DNA from 2 places in the Rubrimonas sp. genome. Region 2 is predicted to be linked to the other one. Evidence: riboswitches for the same ligand, from Rfam matches in the RefSeq annotation. Region 2 holds a riboswitch; the other holds the start of a gene.

Region 1 (7,321 bases), on a different contig from region 2:
CGCCCTTCAGCGTCAGATACCGCTCCATCGCCCGCGTGTCGGTCAGCTCCAGCGTCACCCAGTAGGGATTGGCCGCCCAGCGCCGCACGCGCCCCTTCGGCTCGCGCCGCTCCACCGCCATCAGGTCCGGCCAGATGCGCACATCCTCGCGCAGCCGGCCCGCCCGGTAATTCATCTCGATCATCGCATAGACCAGCCCCAGCGCCCCGATCAGGAAGGGCGAGAGCGCCCAGGCGACCGGCGTGCCCCACACCGACAGCAGCGGGATCGCGAGACCGACCCCGAGGCAGAGCATCACCCAGCCGAAGCCCCGCCGGCTGAGCGAGCGGTGCGGCCAGAGCGTCGCCGCATAGAGCGGCGGGTCGCGCCGCTCGAAGGGGTCTGAGACGTGTGCGGCCGGAGGGGCGCCCCCTCCGGCCGAGTCGCGGTCCTGGCTCATGCGCGGATCATGGCGCTCAGTGATGGCCCTTGTCCCACTGCGCCTGAGTGGGCAGCGTCTCGAAAGTGTGCTCGGGCGGGGGGTTGGAGAGGGTCCATTCCAGCGTGTCCGCGCCGCCGCCCCAATAGTTCGGCTCGACGATGCGCTCCCCCCTCGTCAGCGTGTGCCACACGATCCACAGGAAGAACACGAAAGAGCCGATCGAGATGAACGCGCCGATGGACGACACATAGTTCCACAGCGCGAACGCCTCCGGATAGTCGATGTAGCGCCGCGGCATCCCCGCCCGCCCAAGGAAGTGCTGCGGGAAGAAGGTGATGTTGGCGCCGATGAACATCGTCCAGAAGTGGACGCGGCCGGCCCATTCCGGATACTGCCGCCCCGACATCTTGCCGATCCAGTAGTAGATGCCGGCGAAGATGCAGAACACCGCGCCGAGGCTCATCACGTAGTGGAAATGCGCCACGACGTAATAGGTGTCGTGATAGGCGCGGTCCACGCCCGCCTGGCTCAGCACGATCCCGGTCACGCCGCCGATGGTGAACAGGAAGATGAAGCCCAGCGCCCAGAGCATCGGCGTCTTGAACTCGATGGACCCGCCCCACATCGTGGCGATCCACGTGAACACCTTCACGCCCGTCGGCACCGCGATGACCATGGTGGCGAGCATGAAATAGGCCTGCGCGTCGGCGCTCATGCCCACCGTGTACATGTGGTGCGCCCAGACGACGAAGCCGAGCACGCCGATGGCGATCATCGCCCATACCATCCCCAGATAGCCGAAGATCGGCTTGTTCGAGAAGGTCGAGACGATGTGGCTGATGATCCCGAAGCCCGGCACGATGAGAATATAGACTTCCGGGTGCCCGAAGAACCACAGGATGTGCTGGTACAGCACCGGGTCGCCGCCGCCCGCCGGGTCGAAAAAGGTCGTGCCGAAATTGCGGTCGGTCAGCAGCATGGTGATCGCGCCCGCCAGAACGGGGAGCGACAGCAGGATCAGGAAGGCGGTGACGAAGATCGACCAGGCGAAGAGCGGCACCTTGAACAGCGTCATCCCCGGCGCGCGCATGTTCAGGAAGGTCGTGATGATGTTGATCGCGCCGAGGATCGACGACGCGCCCGAAAGGTGCACCGCGAAGATCGCCAGATCCATCGCCATGCCCGGCGAGCCATAGGTCGAGAGCGGCGCGTAGAGCACCCAGCCGGCCTGCACCCCGCCATCCATGAAGACGGCGAGCACGGCGAGCGAGGCGCCGGCGACGAACAGCCAGTAGCTGAGATTGTTCAGCCGCGGGAACGCCATGTCCGGCGCGCCGATCATCAGCGGCATGAAGTAGTTGCCGAAGCCGCCGAACAGCGCCGGGATGACCACGAAGAACATCATCAGGATGCCGTGGCCGGTGATCAGCACGTTCCAGAGCGCGCCGTCGGGCGTCCCGTCCTCGGTCAGCATGTACTGCACGCCCGGCTCCATGAGCTCGAGCCGCATGTAGCCGGTCATCGCCACCGAGATCGCGCCGAGCAGGCCCGCCGTCACGAGGTAGAGGATGCCGATGTCCTTGTGGTTCACCGAGCAGAACCACCGGGTGAAGAACCCGCTCTGGTGATGCTCGCCGTGATGCGCCGCAGCGTCGGCCATTGCCCGCTCCCGAAATGTGCAATTCGCAACCGATTTAACGCCGAAGCGTCGGCCCGGTCCACCGTCCGCGCCTGTTTCGCGCGCGCCGCAGGGCGTGACCCTCCGACGCAGGTCGGAGTTGACAGACGTCAATGCGGGGTTCGGGGCGCCGCCGGTTCAGGCGGCGGAGGCGACCGGGGCGTAGGCGGGCGCGCTGCGCTCGCCGGAGCGCGGCCGCTTGACGATTGCGAAATCGGCGACGCCGCGCAGCGCGTCGGTGCGCGGATGGTCGCAGGCCGGCAAGCCGTAGACCGCGGTGCGCAGGCCGCGCGCGGCGGCGAAGTCGATCAGCTCCTCGCGGTGGAACAGCCGGTGCACGCACATCCCGTCCACCCCGCGCGGCAACCGCGCCGCCAGCCGGTCCTTGCAGATCAGTTTGACGTTGATGTTGTGGCGGTTGGGTTTGTCGAGCTTGGGAACGAAGCCGCGCGCCGAGGTGATGAAGGGGAAGGAATTGCAGATGTAAAGGTCGCGCAACCGCCCCCGCGGCGTGCGCCGCAGAAAGATCGGCGCGACGCAGAACAGGATCAGCGCGCCGGGCAACGCCGCCCGGATCGTCGCGACTTCGTCGGCGCGCCAGCAGGCGAAGGCGACGTCGAAACGCGGACGTTCGCGGGCGACGGCCTCGGCGGCGCGGCCCGCCGCGTCGACGGTCTTGACGTCGAGCAGCAGCGTCTGCAGATGCGGCGCGATCTCGCCCAGAAGGCCGACCGCGTCGCGCAGCGGCTTGCGCGGATCGCGCGGCGCGCCCGAGCGGGCGCGGAACACCGGGGAATGATGGATCACCGCCTCGCCGGTCTCGTCGCAGCGAATGTCGAGTTCCGCCCCTTGGACCCCGTGCAGACGCCTGCGGTCGACCTGCCTGAGTTCGGCGGCGTCGTCGTAAAGGCGATGGGCGATCAGCTGCATGAGCCCTTGAGTCCGAACCGCGATCGCACCCGACCGCCTATTCTTGCACTGTTTGGATACAGCGTGCCGTCCGATATGTAAAGATTTTATTCCTCAAGTCACGCCTGTATAAAATAATTCACAATGCTGTCCGATGACTGTCGTATTCATGAAGACGGCAGGCATCTGCGACACAAGGCTGCGTAATGGGGCGCGGCGATTGACGCCGCAACGGTCCGGCGCGAAAGTCCTCCCGTTCTGGTTCCGCGTCGTCGCAGGGCGGCCGGATGAAAAGGGAACGCGGTGAGGCCCCGCATCGGGGCGGAATCCGCGGCTGCCCCCGCAACTGTGAGCGGCGAGCCTGCTCCCGCACGCCACTGGCCCTCAGGGCCGGGAAGGTGGAGCGAAGGCGACGACCCGCGAGCCAGGAGACCTGCCGGAACATCGTCACCCACCTTGGGCGCGGGGCGCGCCCCGGGGCGGATCCTCCGCAGCGGTGATTCCGATGGCCGGTTTCCGGACGCGGCGTCGTCGCGCCCTCCGGCTGCGTGCAACCGTCGCCGGAGCAGCCTCCGGCGCGCAGAGGAGGCGCAGATGCGCGCATCTTCCCTGATCGCGGCCGTCGCCGCGAGCTTCACCCTGTCATATCCCGCCCTCGGCCAGACGCCCGTTCTGCTCGACGAGATCGTGGTCGGCGGCGGTCTCGCCCCTGTGGCGGCGCAGAGCTACGCCCGCGCCGCCACCATCGTCACCGGCGAGGAGCTGCGCGCGCGCGGCATCTCCCGCCTCGTCGACGCTTTGCGCGGAACCCCCGGCGTTTCGGTCAGCCGCGTCGGCGGTCCGGGCGGCGAGACCTCGGTGCGCATCCGGGGGTCCGAAAGCAACCATGTGCTGGTGCTGATCGACGGCGTCGAAGCCGCCGGCGCGGCCACGGCGTTCGACTTCTCGCGCCTTTCCGCCGACGAGGTCGAGCGCGTCGAAGTGCTGCGCGGGCCGCAGGCGGCCGTCTACGGCGCCGGCGCCACGGCCGGCGTTATCAACATCATAACCCGCGGCGGCGCCGGGGCGGACGGTCTGCGGACCTTCGGCTTCGCCGAGGCCGGGACCAACCCGTCGGGCGGCGTCGGCGCGGGGCTCGAATATGGCGGCCCGCGCGGCGCCGGCGCGCTGTCGCTGACCTTCCGCGACGATGCGGGCTGGGACGCGCGGGGCGGCGGCTCGGGCGACGACGACGGCGCGCAGGCGCTCGTGTTCAACGCCCGCGGCGGCGTCTCGCTGACCGACGAGATCGGCCTGCGCGGGTCGTTCCGCTATGTCGACCGCGAGGGCGAGTTCGACAATTCCCGCGCCGACCAGCGCGGCGAGAATGACGGGCGCGACCTGTTCGCCGGGCTCGCCGCCGACTGGGCGATGCTGGACGGCGCGCTGGTGCACACGCCGAGCGTCTCCTACGCCTTCAGCGACACCGACACCCGGACGTTCTCCTTCGACCCGTCCTTCAACGACGAGGACACGCTGAAGGCGGGCTACCAGCTCGCCTACAGCTTCGGCCCCGCCCGCGCGCATACGGTGATCGGCGCTCTGCAATACAAGCGCGAGGGCTTCGAGAACGGGTTCGTCGCCGGGGGCGAGCGGTCGCGCGACGAGATCGGCTATGTGCTCGACTATCGCGCCCAGATCACCGAGGCGCTCTTCGTGCAGGCCGGCGCACGCTACGACGACAACGAGGAGTTCGACGATTTCCTCAGCTGGTCGCTGTCGGCCTCCTATCAGATCTTCGACACGGGCACGCGGCTGCGCGCCTCGGTGGGCCGGGCGCAGACCAATCCGGACTTCTTCCAGCAGTTCGGCTTCATCTTCGGAACTTTCGAGGGCAACCCCGACCTCAAGCCGGAGCGCAATTTCGGCTGGGACGTCGGCGTCGACCAGACGTTCTGGGGCGGGCGGGCGCTGATCTCGGCCACCTATTTCGACGAGAGCCTCGAGGACGAGATCGTCTCGGTCGGCCTCGGCGGCGGCGTGCAGTCGGTGGGCAATCTCGACGACGACAGCACGCGGCGCGGCGTGGAGCTTTCCGGCAGCGTGGCGCCGATCGACGGGCTGACGCTCGGCGCGAGCTACACCTGGCTCGACGCCGAGGACGACGCGGGGGCTCAGGAAATCCGCCGCCCCGAGCACAGCGGCGCCGTCTCGGCCCGCTACCGCTTCCTCGAGGGCCGCGCCCATGTCGGGGGCGAGGCGGTGTTCGCGGCGGAGACCACGGACAGCGATTTCTCGACCTTCCCCGCGAGCACGGTCGACCTCGACGATTACGTCGTGATCAATCTCGACGCGGGCTATCGGGTGACCGAGCAGGTCGAGCTTTACGGGGCCGTGCGCAACCTGTTCGACGCCGACTACGAGGAGGTGTTCGGCTATCGCGCCGAGCCGCTGACTGCGCTGGTCGGTCTGCGCGCGTCGTTCTGAGCGAGGGGCGGCGCGCGCGGAGGCGATGCGCGCGCCGCATTCTTGCGAAACGTTCGCAAAACCATTGCATCGGCCGCCGGCTCGTGCTACCTGAGAATGCGTATCAGTTTCCTTCCAGGAGCAGCGCCGCATGTCCCTCTCCCGCCGCCGTTTCCTTGGGACCGTCGTCGCGAGCGCGGCGCTGCGGTCGACCGGAGCCGCCGCAAGTCCCGTCCTGACCGTTGCGGCGACGACCGGCATGGTCGCGGACGCCGCGCGCGTCGTCGGCGGCGACCGCGTCGCCGTTCAGGCGCTGATGGGGCCCGGCGTCGACCCCCACTCCTTCCGCCAGACCCGCAGCGACATCGCCGCGATGACGCGCGCCGACCTCGTGCTGTGGCACGGGCTCTATCTGGAGGCGCAGCTCGAGGGCTTCCTGCTCGACCTCGCCGCGCGCAAGCCGGTGGCCGCGCTCGGCGAGGCGGTTCCGCGGTCGCGCCTGCTGGAGGACCCGGAGGCGCCCGGGCGTTTCGATCCGCACATCTGGATGGACCCGCGCCTCTGGGCGTTCGCCGTCGACGGCGCGCGCCGTGCGCTGACCGAGGTCGATCCCGACGGCGCCGAGACCTATGGGCGCAACGCGATGCGCCATCACGAGGAGATCGCGGCGCTCGCCGATTACGCCGACGCGGCCCTCGGCTCGGTGCCGCAGGAGGCGCGGGTGCTCGTCACCTCGCACGACGCCTTCGGCTATCTGGGCGCGGCCTGGGGGTTCGAGGTGCTCGGCGTGCAGGGCATCTCGACCGAGGCCGAGGCCGGGCTCGCCCGCATCGAGGACCTTGTGAAGACGCTCGTCTCCCGCCGCATCGGCGCGGTGTTCGTCGAGACCTCCGTCTCGCCGCGCAATCTGCAGGCGCTGGTGGAGGGGGCGGCTGCGCAGGGCCACGAAGTGCGCATCGGCGGCGAGCTGTTCTCCGACGCGATGGGGCCGGAGGGGACCTATGAGGGGACCTATGTCGGCATGATCGACCACAATGTCACGACCATCGCCCGCGCGCTCGGCGGTCAGGCGCCGGCGGCGGGGCTCAACGGGTTGCTGAGGGCGCAGGGATGAGCGCGGAGTTGCGCCTCGCTTCGGGCGGCGCCCCGGCGCCCGAGACGGTCCACCCGCTCAGCGTGCGGGGGCTGACGGTGGCCTATGGCGACGCGCCGGCGGTGTTCTCGGTCGACGCGGATTTCCCGGCGGGGACGATGACCGCCATCGTCGGGCCGAACGGCGCCGGCAAGTCGAGCTTCCTCAAGGGCGCGCTGGGGGTGGTGAAGCCGCTCTCGGGCGAGGTGCGGGCCTTCGGCGGGCCGCTGTCGCGCGCGCGCCGGCGCATCGCCTATGTGCCGCAGCGCGCCAGCGTGGACTGGGAGTTCCCCGCCCGCGCCATCGACGTCGCCGCGATGGGGCTCTATGCGCGGCTCGGGCCGTTCCGGCTGGCGGGGCGGGGCGATCTCGACATCGCGCGCGCGGCGCTATCCCGCGTCGGCATGGAGCGGCTGGCGGAGCGCCAGATCGGCGAGCTGTCGGGCGGGCAGCAGCAGCGGGTCTTCATCGCGCGGGCGCTGGCGCAGGGCGCCGACCTCTACCTGCTCGACGAGCCTTTCGCGGGGGTGGACGCCGCGACCGAAAAGGCGCTGGTCGAAGTGCTGAAGGGGCTCGCGGCGGAGGGGCGCATGGTGGTCTGCGTGCATCACGACCTGTCGACGTTGCAGGCCTATTTCGACCGGGTGCTGATGATCAACCTGCGCAAGATCGCCGAAGGCACGGTGGCCGAGACGGCGACGCCGGAGAACCTTCGCCTGACCTATGGCGGGGCCGC
Region 2 (7,321 bases):
GGCGCTCGCGATCGGGACTGCGGCGCTGGCGGATCGCGCGTGGCAGGCGGCCACGGCGGCGCGGCTTCACGCCGATGTCGCGCGGCTCTCGGAGCTTCTGGCGGAGCGCGCACGGTGGACCACGGTCGGGTCCAGCGCGCTTTTCGTAACGGTGGAAACAGGCGACGCACGGGCGGCGCAGGCTCGGCTGGCGCGGGCGCAGATCTGGACGCGCGTCTTTCCCTACAGCCGTGGCTGGCTGCGGCTCGGGCTGCCGGGCGTTGCGCTCGAATGGGAGCGACTCGAGGCCGCGTTAGCGCGCGGCGGCGAATAGCCCCTCCACGTCCAGGTGCGCCTCAACATGCGCCGCGAGCGCGTCGAGCACGGCATCCACGCCGAGATCGTAACCGCCTTGCGACGCCGCGCCGAATTCCGCGAGCCAGGCTGCGCGAAAGGCGTCATCGCGGAACATGCCGTGAAGGTAGCTGCCCGCGACGCGGCCATCGCTGCTGACTGCGCCTTCGGGCTTGCCCTCCAGAAACGCGAAGGGGCGCGCGCGATCGGGCCCTTCCGTCCGGCCGATATGGATCTCGTAGCCGTCGAACGGCAACCCCGTCGCGGCGTGGGTGGCCCGCGCTACGCTCAGGCGCTTGTCCGCGGTCATCACCGTCTCCACGTCGAGAAGGCCGAGCCCTTCCTCCGCTCCGGCCGGCCCCTCGACGCCCATCGGGTCGGCGACAAGGCGGCCCAGGATCTGATAGCCGCCGCAGATGCCGAGCGCCCGGCCGCCGCGCCGGACATGGGCGGCCAGGTCGATGTCCCATCCCTGCGCCCGCAGGAAGGCCAGATCGCCGCGCGTCGACTTCGTGCCGGGCAGGATCACCAGATCGGCGTCGCCGGGAATGGCGCGGCCCGGGCCCAGCATCGTCAGGCGCACGCCCGGCTCCTGTGCCAGAGGGTCGAGATCGTCGAAATTCGCGATCCGCGACAGGACGAGGCAGACGACGTGCAGACCCTCGGCCCGCCGCGGGGCGGCCAGGTCCATCGCATCCTCGGCCGGCAGCCTCCAGGCTTCGGAAAACCACGGAAGAACCCCGTAGCCGCGCCAGCCCGTGCGCGCCGAGATCAGGGAATAGCCGTCGTCGAACAGCCGCGGGTCGCCGCGGAACCGGTTGATCAGAAAGCCCGCGATCATCGCCGCGTCGTCCGGATCGATCACCGCCTGCGTGCCGACGATCTGCGCGATCACGCCGCCCCTGTCGATATCGCCCGCGAGGATCACCGGCGCGTCCGCCGCGCGCGCGAAGCCCATGTTGGCGATGTCGCCCTCGCGGAGGTTCACCTCCGCAGGGCTGCCCGCGCCCTCGACGAGGACGAGGTCATGGGCTGCGCGCAACCTGCCGTAACTCTCGAGCACGCTTCCCATCAGTTGGGGTTTCAGCGCCTGATACGCCCGGGCGCGCGCCGTCGTCAGGCGGCGGCCCTGCACGATCACCTGCGCGCCCACGTCGGTTTCGGGCTTCAGCAGCACCGGGTTCATGTCGGTGTGGGCGGGCAGTCCGGCAGCCACCGCCTGCAACGCCTGCGCGCGACCGATTTCGCCGCCATCCACAGTCACGGCGGCGTTGTTCGACATGTTCTGCGGCTTGAACGGCGCGACGCTGAGACCCCGCAGACGGGCCGCCCGACAGAGGCCCGCCACGAGCATGGACTTTCCCACATTGCTGCCGGTTCCCTGGATCATCAGCGCGCGGGACATGGGATCACGACGGATAGAACAGGGCCGATAGGACGTATCCCTCAGGCAGCGGCACGGTCGGCGGCGTATCGAATCCCTGCGAGATGTGTTCGGGCAGCAGGTGCGTGTGCGGCCCTGCCGGCGATGCGCCGCCTCGCGACGGAATGATCGCATCCACTTCGGCGCGCAGGCCGGGCGCCTCGATCACCCGGACGGGACTGGCCGCCAGCACGTTCCCGCCGATCAGCCCGAGGCAGGCGGGCCACGGCGCGCCGCAATGCGGCGCGATGGCTGCGGCGAGCGCGGAGTCGCAGCGGATCGTGAACCGCGCGGCGCGGCGCCCGAGGCCGAGATCGAAGCGCCGTCCGCCGGCGTCCCGCGGCAGGAGGCTCGCTTCGTCTGGTCCCAGACAGGTCAGCGCGTCGGCGCCCCTGTCCCCTGCGCGGCCCGACGGGACGGCGATCGCGATCAGGGGCGGACGGTCCGGCCGGGCGATCTCGAACGCGGTCATCCAGGACGCCGCCTCCACTTGCAGGGCGCAGCGGCGCGTCGTGAGCGTCAGCACGACGCCTTCGCGACGCGCCTCGAACGGCTCGTCGGGCTGGCGCCGCACCTCGGCGACCGCGCCGTAGACGCCCGCGACGAACGCGCCCTCGGCATCGACGAAACGCTGCGCGACGGCTTCCAGAAGCGCCGCGCCCTGCCAGTCCAGCCTACGCGTCGTAAGGCCCATCGCGGCGGCGCGCAGGGGTAGCGCGGCCCAGACCGCGGACCGAAAGGCCTCGCTGGCCCCGCCCCAGACGGCGATCTCGTCCAGCGTCCGGACGCAGCCGGTGCAGAGCCCGCGCGCCTCGTCGATGACGCAGACGCCGATGCAGGGGCTGGCGGGAGGACGTCGCGTCTGGACCGTCATCAGAACTCGACGCCCTTCTGCGCCTTCACGCCGTCCTTGAACGGATGCTTGACCAGCGTCATCTCTGTCACCAGATCGGCCGCCTCGATCAGTTCGGGCTTGGCGTTGCGTCCGGTCAGGCAGACATGGGTCATCCGGGGCTTCTGCGTCAGGAGGAAGTTCACCACCTCGTCGATGTCGAGGTAATCGTAGCGCAGCGCGATGTTGATCTCGTCCAGCAGGACGAAACCGATCGCGGGATCGAGGATCTGCGCCTTGGCGATCTCCCAGCCGTTGCGGGCGGCCGCCACGTCGCGCTCGCGGTCCTGGGTTTCCCACGTGAAGCCCTCGCCGGAGACGAAGAAGCGGCATTCCGCTGCGAAGCGGTCACGCAGCAGCGTCTTCTCGCCGGTCTCCCAGTTGCCCTTGATGAACTGGACTACGGCGCAGGGCATACCCCAGGCGATGCAGCGCATGACCATCCCGAAAGCGGACGAGCTCTTGCCCTTGCCCGAGCCGGTGTGAACGATGATTAGGCCCTTCTCCTCGGTCTTCGTCTCCATCATCTTGTCGCGCGCGGCCTTGATGCGCTTCATCTTCTCGTTGTGGCGTAGGGTCACGTCGTCCATGGGTCCCTCCTCGGGTCAGGTCTCTCGGTTGTCAGGCCGCCGCACCTCGTGCGCGGCGTCAGGGAGCGATCGGCGAAGCTCCGCCTGCATCTCTGGCGTTCCTCCGCAGGCGCAAGACGAAGAACGCCCCGCCGACGTGGCTGGTCACGATGCCGATCGGCATGTCCTCGCGGCGCATGACGGCGCGCGCGACGATCTCGGCCCGGACGAGAAAGACAGCGCCCGCGAGCATCGCGGCAGGCAAGAACCGGGCGTCGTCGCCGCCCGCGATCAGTCGCACGATATGCGGGACCGTAAGGCCTACGAAGCCGGTGACGCCGGAATAGGCGATCATGAAGCCAGTGACCAACGCTGCGACCACGAGCGCCGTCAGACGGAACTGCGCCGCCGAAATCGCCAGCGTCGCCGCGGGCTCATCCCCGATGGTCCTAGCGTTCAGCGATCCCGCCACGGTCCGGAACCGTATCGCCGCACCGGCCATCACCTGAAGCGGCCAGCCAAGATACGCCGATTGCGCCAGTCCCAGCCCTCCCGGCATCCAGAACGCCACCGTGTAGGTCGCGCGTGGATCGCCGAGTAAGATCAGGACGTTGGCCAGCTCCATCACGATGAAGGAAGCGGCGAAGCCGGTCAGGACCAGCCGGTCGACGGTGATGGCCTCGGCGAAGCTGGCGACGGCTAGCACGAACAGCGCGGACCCCGGAGCGCCTACGATCGCCAGCTGCTGAATCTTGGTCAGCCCGATGAATATGCCGGTGTTCAGTGGCGCGAGGATCGCGCCGAAGACCGCGGCTGACGAGCACGCCCTGAGCCCGAGCGGGACCGAGCGCGCCGCGCATGGACCGACGTTCGAACAGTCGCCGAACCGAGATGTCACGTCATGACTGCTGTCGCGCTGCATGCCGTGTCCTGAATGAACATGCAGGGCCGACAGGCGCGCGTCTAATCCAGGCGCTGGTCAACGCTCGGGTCACACGATCCCCCTTCCGGACGCCCCGCCCGGGTTGGTGCTTCCAAGGCGATGGCAGGTCTCCTGGCTCGCGGCTGAGGTCCGCTCCCCCCTTCCCGGACCATCGGGTCCAGTGGCTCTCGGGAACGAGCACCGCTTACAGTTGCGGGGGCAGCACCGGAATTGGGGTCGTGCCCGCACCGGTTTCCCTATTCTCCCGGAAGTTCCGGGCACCATCGATCGAACGTTAGGCCGCGTGCGATCGGCAATCAAGCCGGGTCTCGCGCCGCGCGCCCGCATCCGCCGCGCGGTTGTCGCAGGCGCGCCTCGCCATCGCCCGGCGGACCGTCACGGCTTGACACGCCGCGCTGCTCCTGAGCAACTGTCAGGGCTGGTGCCTGCGAGAGCAGGTGAAAAGGGAATGCGCCAGGTCCGGGCCGGGCCGAAGCGCAGCCGCCCCCGCGACCGTGACCGGACAGGTTGCCCGATACGCCACTGGACCCGATGGTCCGGGAAGGCAGGGCCGCCGACGGGGCCGACGGCCCCGAGATCCGCAAGCCGGGAGACCTGCCAGCGCGACGAAATGAAACCGGGCGGGGTGTTCCGGGGTCGGGTGCGCAGCCGGGAACGGCCGCGATTCCGCCGCATGCCCCGCTCTCGAACTGGCGTGGCCTGCATGCGAGACCATCCGTCGGCTGTCGAGCTTCTGGTCTGCACGCGCTGCCGCCTCGGCGACGTGACGGGGGACGAGGACGTGCGTCCGGGCGCTGTCCTGTACAGGCAGCTCGCGGACGCAGCCATTCAAGGCGTCACCGTCACGCCGGTCGAATGCCTGTCGAACTGCTCGCGAGGGTGCACGATCGCGCTCAGGGGGCCGGGCCGCTGGACCTATGTCTACGGCGGCCTTCAGCCTTGCACCGACCTCGACACGATCGCCGCGGGCGCAGACAAGTACCGTCAGGCCCCGGACGGTCTCGTGCCCTGGCGCGAACGCCCGGAGCATTTTCGCAAGAACTGCATCGCCCGCATCCCGCCGCTCGATCCTCCCGTTCGCAGCCTTGGAGAGACCTGACATGGCCGGCCTCGAGAAACTCCCCGTCACCGTCATCACCGGCTTTCTCGGATCGGGGAAGACCACCCTGATTTCGCATCTGATCAAGAACGCCGGCGGACGTCGCCTCGCCATCGTCGTCAACGAGTTCGGCGACGTCGGGGTGGACGGCGAGATCCTCAAGGGCTGCGCGATCCCCGAATGCCCGGCGGAGAACATCGTCGAGCTGTCCAATGGCTGCATCTGCTGCACCGTCGCCGACGAGTTCATTCCGACGATCGAGGCGCTGATGGCGCTCGACCCGCGCCCCGACCACATCCTGATCGAAACCTCCGGGCTCGCCCTGCCCAAGCCGCTGCTGAAGGCGTTCGACTGGCCGGACATCCGCTCGAAGATCACGGTCGACGGCGTGATCGCGCTGGCGGATTCCGAGGCGGTGGCGGCGGGACGTTTCGCGCCGAGCGTCGCGGCGGTGGACGCCCAGCGTCAAGCCGACGCCAGCATCGACCACGAGACGCCGCTCTCGGAGGTGTTCGAGGATCAGATCGCCTGCGCCGACCTCGTGCTCCTGACCAAGCCCGATCTCGCCGGGCCGGAAGGCGTCGCGGCGGCGCGGGCCTTGATCCTCGCCGAAGCCCCGCGTCCCCTGCCGATCATCGAAGTAGCCGAGGGCGCGGTGGACCCGCGAGTGATCCTCGGCCTCGGCGCGGCGGCCGAGGACGACATCGCCGCGCGCCCCTCGCACCACGACGGTGCAGACGATCACGAGCATGGCGATTTCGACAGCGTCGTGATCGACATTCCCGAGGTGGGCGACCCTGCGGACCTCGTAGCGCGGATCGTCGACCTGGCCCGGCGCCGCAATATTCTGCGGGTCAAGGGGTACGCAGCCGTTAAAGGCAAGCCAATGCGGCTTCTGGTGCAGGCGGTCGGCGCGCGGGTGCGCCACCAGTATGATCGGCCGTGGCAGGACGGCGCGCCTCGGCATGGCCGCCTCGTCGTCATCGCCGAGCATGGCGACATCGACGCGGACGCGATCCAGGGCATCCTGTTCCAACCTGCCGCCGCGGCTGAATAAGCCGAAAGAAAGACCACACGGCATGCACGTCATCTTCCGCGAAAGCCACGGGCTCGACGACGACGGGACGCCGGTCGACCTGGCTCAGAGCCCCGCCGATCTGGTGGTTCTGTCGCTGTCCGACAGCGATCTCGGCGCTTTCGCGGAGGGCTGGCGTCGGGGCGGCGGTCGGCAGGGCCGGCTTCCCACGCTGAGGCTCGCCAATCTGGCGGCGCTCAAGCACCCGCTCTCGGTGGACACCTATGTCGAGCAGACCCTGAACGGCGCGAAGGGCGTTCTGATCCGGCTCATCGGCGGCGTGCCCTACTGGCCGTACGGCCTTCAGCAGGTCGAGACGCTGGCGCGGGCGCGGGGGATGGCTCTGGCCGTCTTGCCCGCCGACGGGCGGCCCGATCCCCGCCTCGACGCCGTATCGACCGTCCCGATCTCCACTCTGCGCCGTCTGGCGCATCTCTGCGACACCGGCGGCGCGGTGGCGGCCCAGGCGGCGCTGGCGCAGCTCGCGTTGGCGGCCGGCCTCTATGTCGGCCCGGTCACCGGCTCCAAGGCCCTTCCCGAGGTCGGCGCGTGGACGCCGGAGGACGGACCAGCCTGTCCGGCGCCTGCCGCGTTGCAGGTGGACGCCGCGCGTCTCGTCCTCGTCGTCTTCTATCGCTCTTACCTCGTCGCGGCCGACACGGCGCCGATCGAGGCGCTGTTCGTCGCACTGCGCGAACGGGGGCTTCGCGTCCTGGGGCTGTTCGCGCCGTCGCTCAAGGCGCCGGGCGCGCGCGAATGGCTTGCGCGCCAGATCGCACACCTCGCGCCGGCCGCGATCGTCAACGCGACTTCCTTCTCCGGGCGAGGCGACGCGGCGGGATCGCCGCTCGACGCCGCCGAGGCGCCGGTTTTTCAGGTGGCGCTGGCCACGTCGACGCATACGGCCTGGGCTGGCTCGTCACGTGGCTTGTCGCCTGCCGACCTCGCCATGCATGTCGTCCTGCCCGAGGTCGACGGGCGCATCTT

Evidence for each region. Region 2 has a riboswitch for cobalamin ahead of V7Q31_RS12255 (FecCD family ABC transporter permease). Riboswitches for the same ligand answer to the same signal wherever they lie in the genome.
Region 1: linked by a shared signal. The riboswitch ahead of V7Q31_RS01100 (TonB-dependent receptor plug domain-containing protein) and the one ahead of V7Q31_RS12255 (FecCD family ABC transporter permease) in region 2 are both predicted to bind cobalamin.

What each region holds. Positions count from the first base shown of each region.
Region 1 is NZ_DAIQNN010000002.1:70,979-78,299, forward strand. Features, by position in the region: gene V7Q31_RS01085 (DUF2244 domain-containing protein) at 1-439, opposite strand, end outside; gene ctaD (cytochrome c oxidase subunit I) at 456-2,081, opposite strand; gene V7Q31_RS01095 (hypothetical protein) at 2,238-3,029, opposite strand; cobalamin riboswitch at 3,251-3,463, shown strand; gene V7Q31_RS01100 (TonB-dependent receptor plug domain-containing protein) at 3,603-5,474, shown strand; gene V7Q31_RS01105 (metal ABC transporter solute-binding protein, Zn/Mn family) at 5,605-6,567, shown strand; gene V7Q31_RS01110 (metal ABC transporter ATP-binding protein) at 6,564-7,321, shown strand, end outside.
Region 2 is NZ_DAIQNN010000052.1:12,755-20,075, reverse strand. Features, by position in the region: gene cobD (threonine-phosphate decarboxylase CobD) at 1-313, shown strand, start outside; gene V7Q31_RS12270 (cobyric acid synthase) at 293-1,738, opposite strand; gene V7Q31_RS12265 (DUF1289 domain-containing protein) at 1,743-2,630, opposite strand; gene cobO (cob(I)yrinic acid a,c-diamide adenosyltransferase) at 2,630-3,238, opposite strand; gene V7Q31_RS12255 (FecCD family ABC transporter permease) at 3,297-4,139, opposite strand; cobalamin riboswitch at 4,245-4,440, opposite strand; cobalamin riboswitch at 4,563-4,776, shown strand; gene V7Q31_RS12250 (DUF1636 domain-containing protein) at 4,864-5,259, shown strand; gene cobW (cobalamin biosynthesis protein CobW) at 5,261-6,316, shown strand; gene cobN (cobaltochelatase subunit CobN) at 6,339-7,321, shown strand, end outside.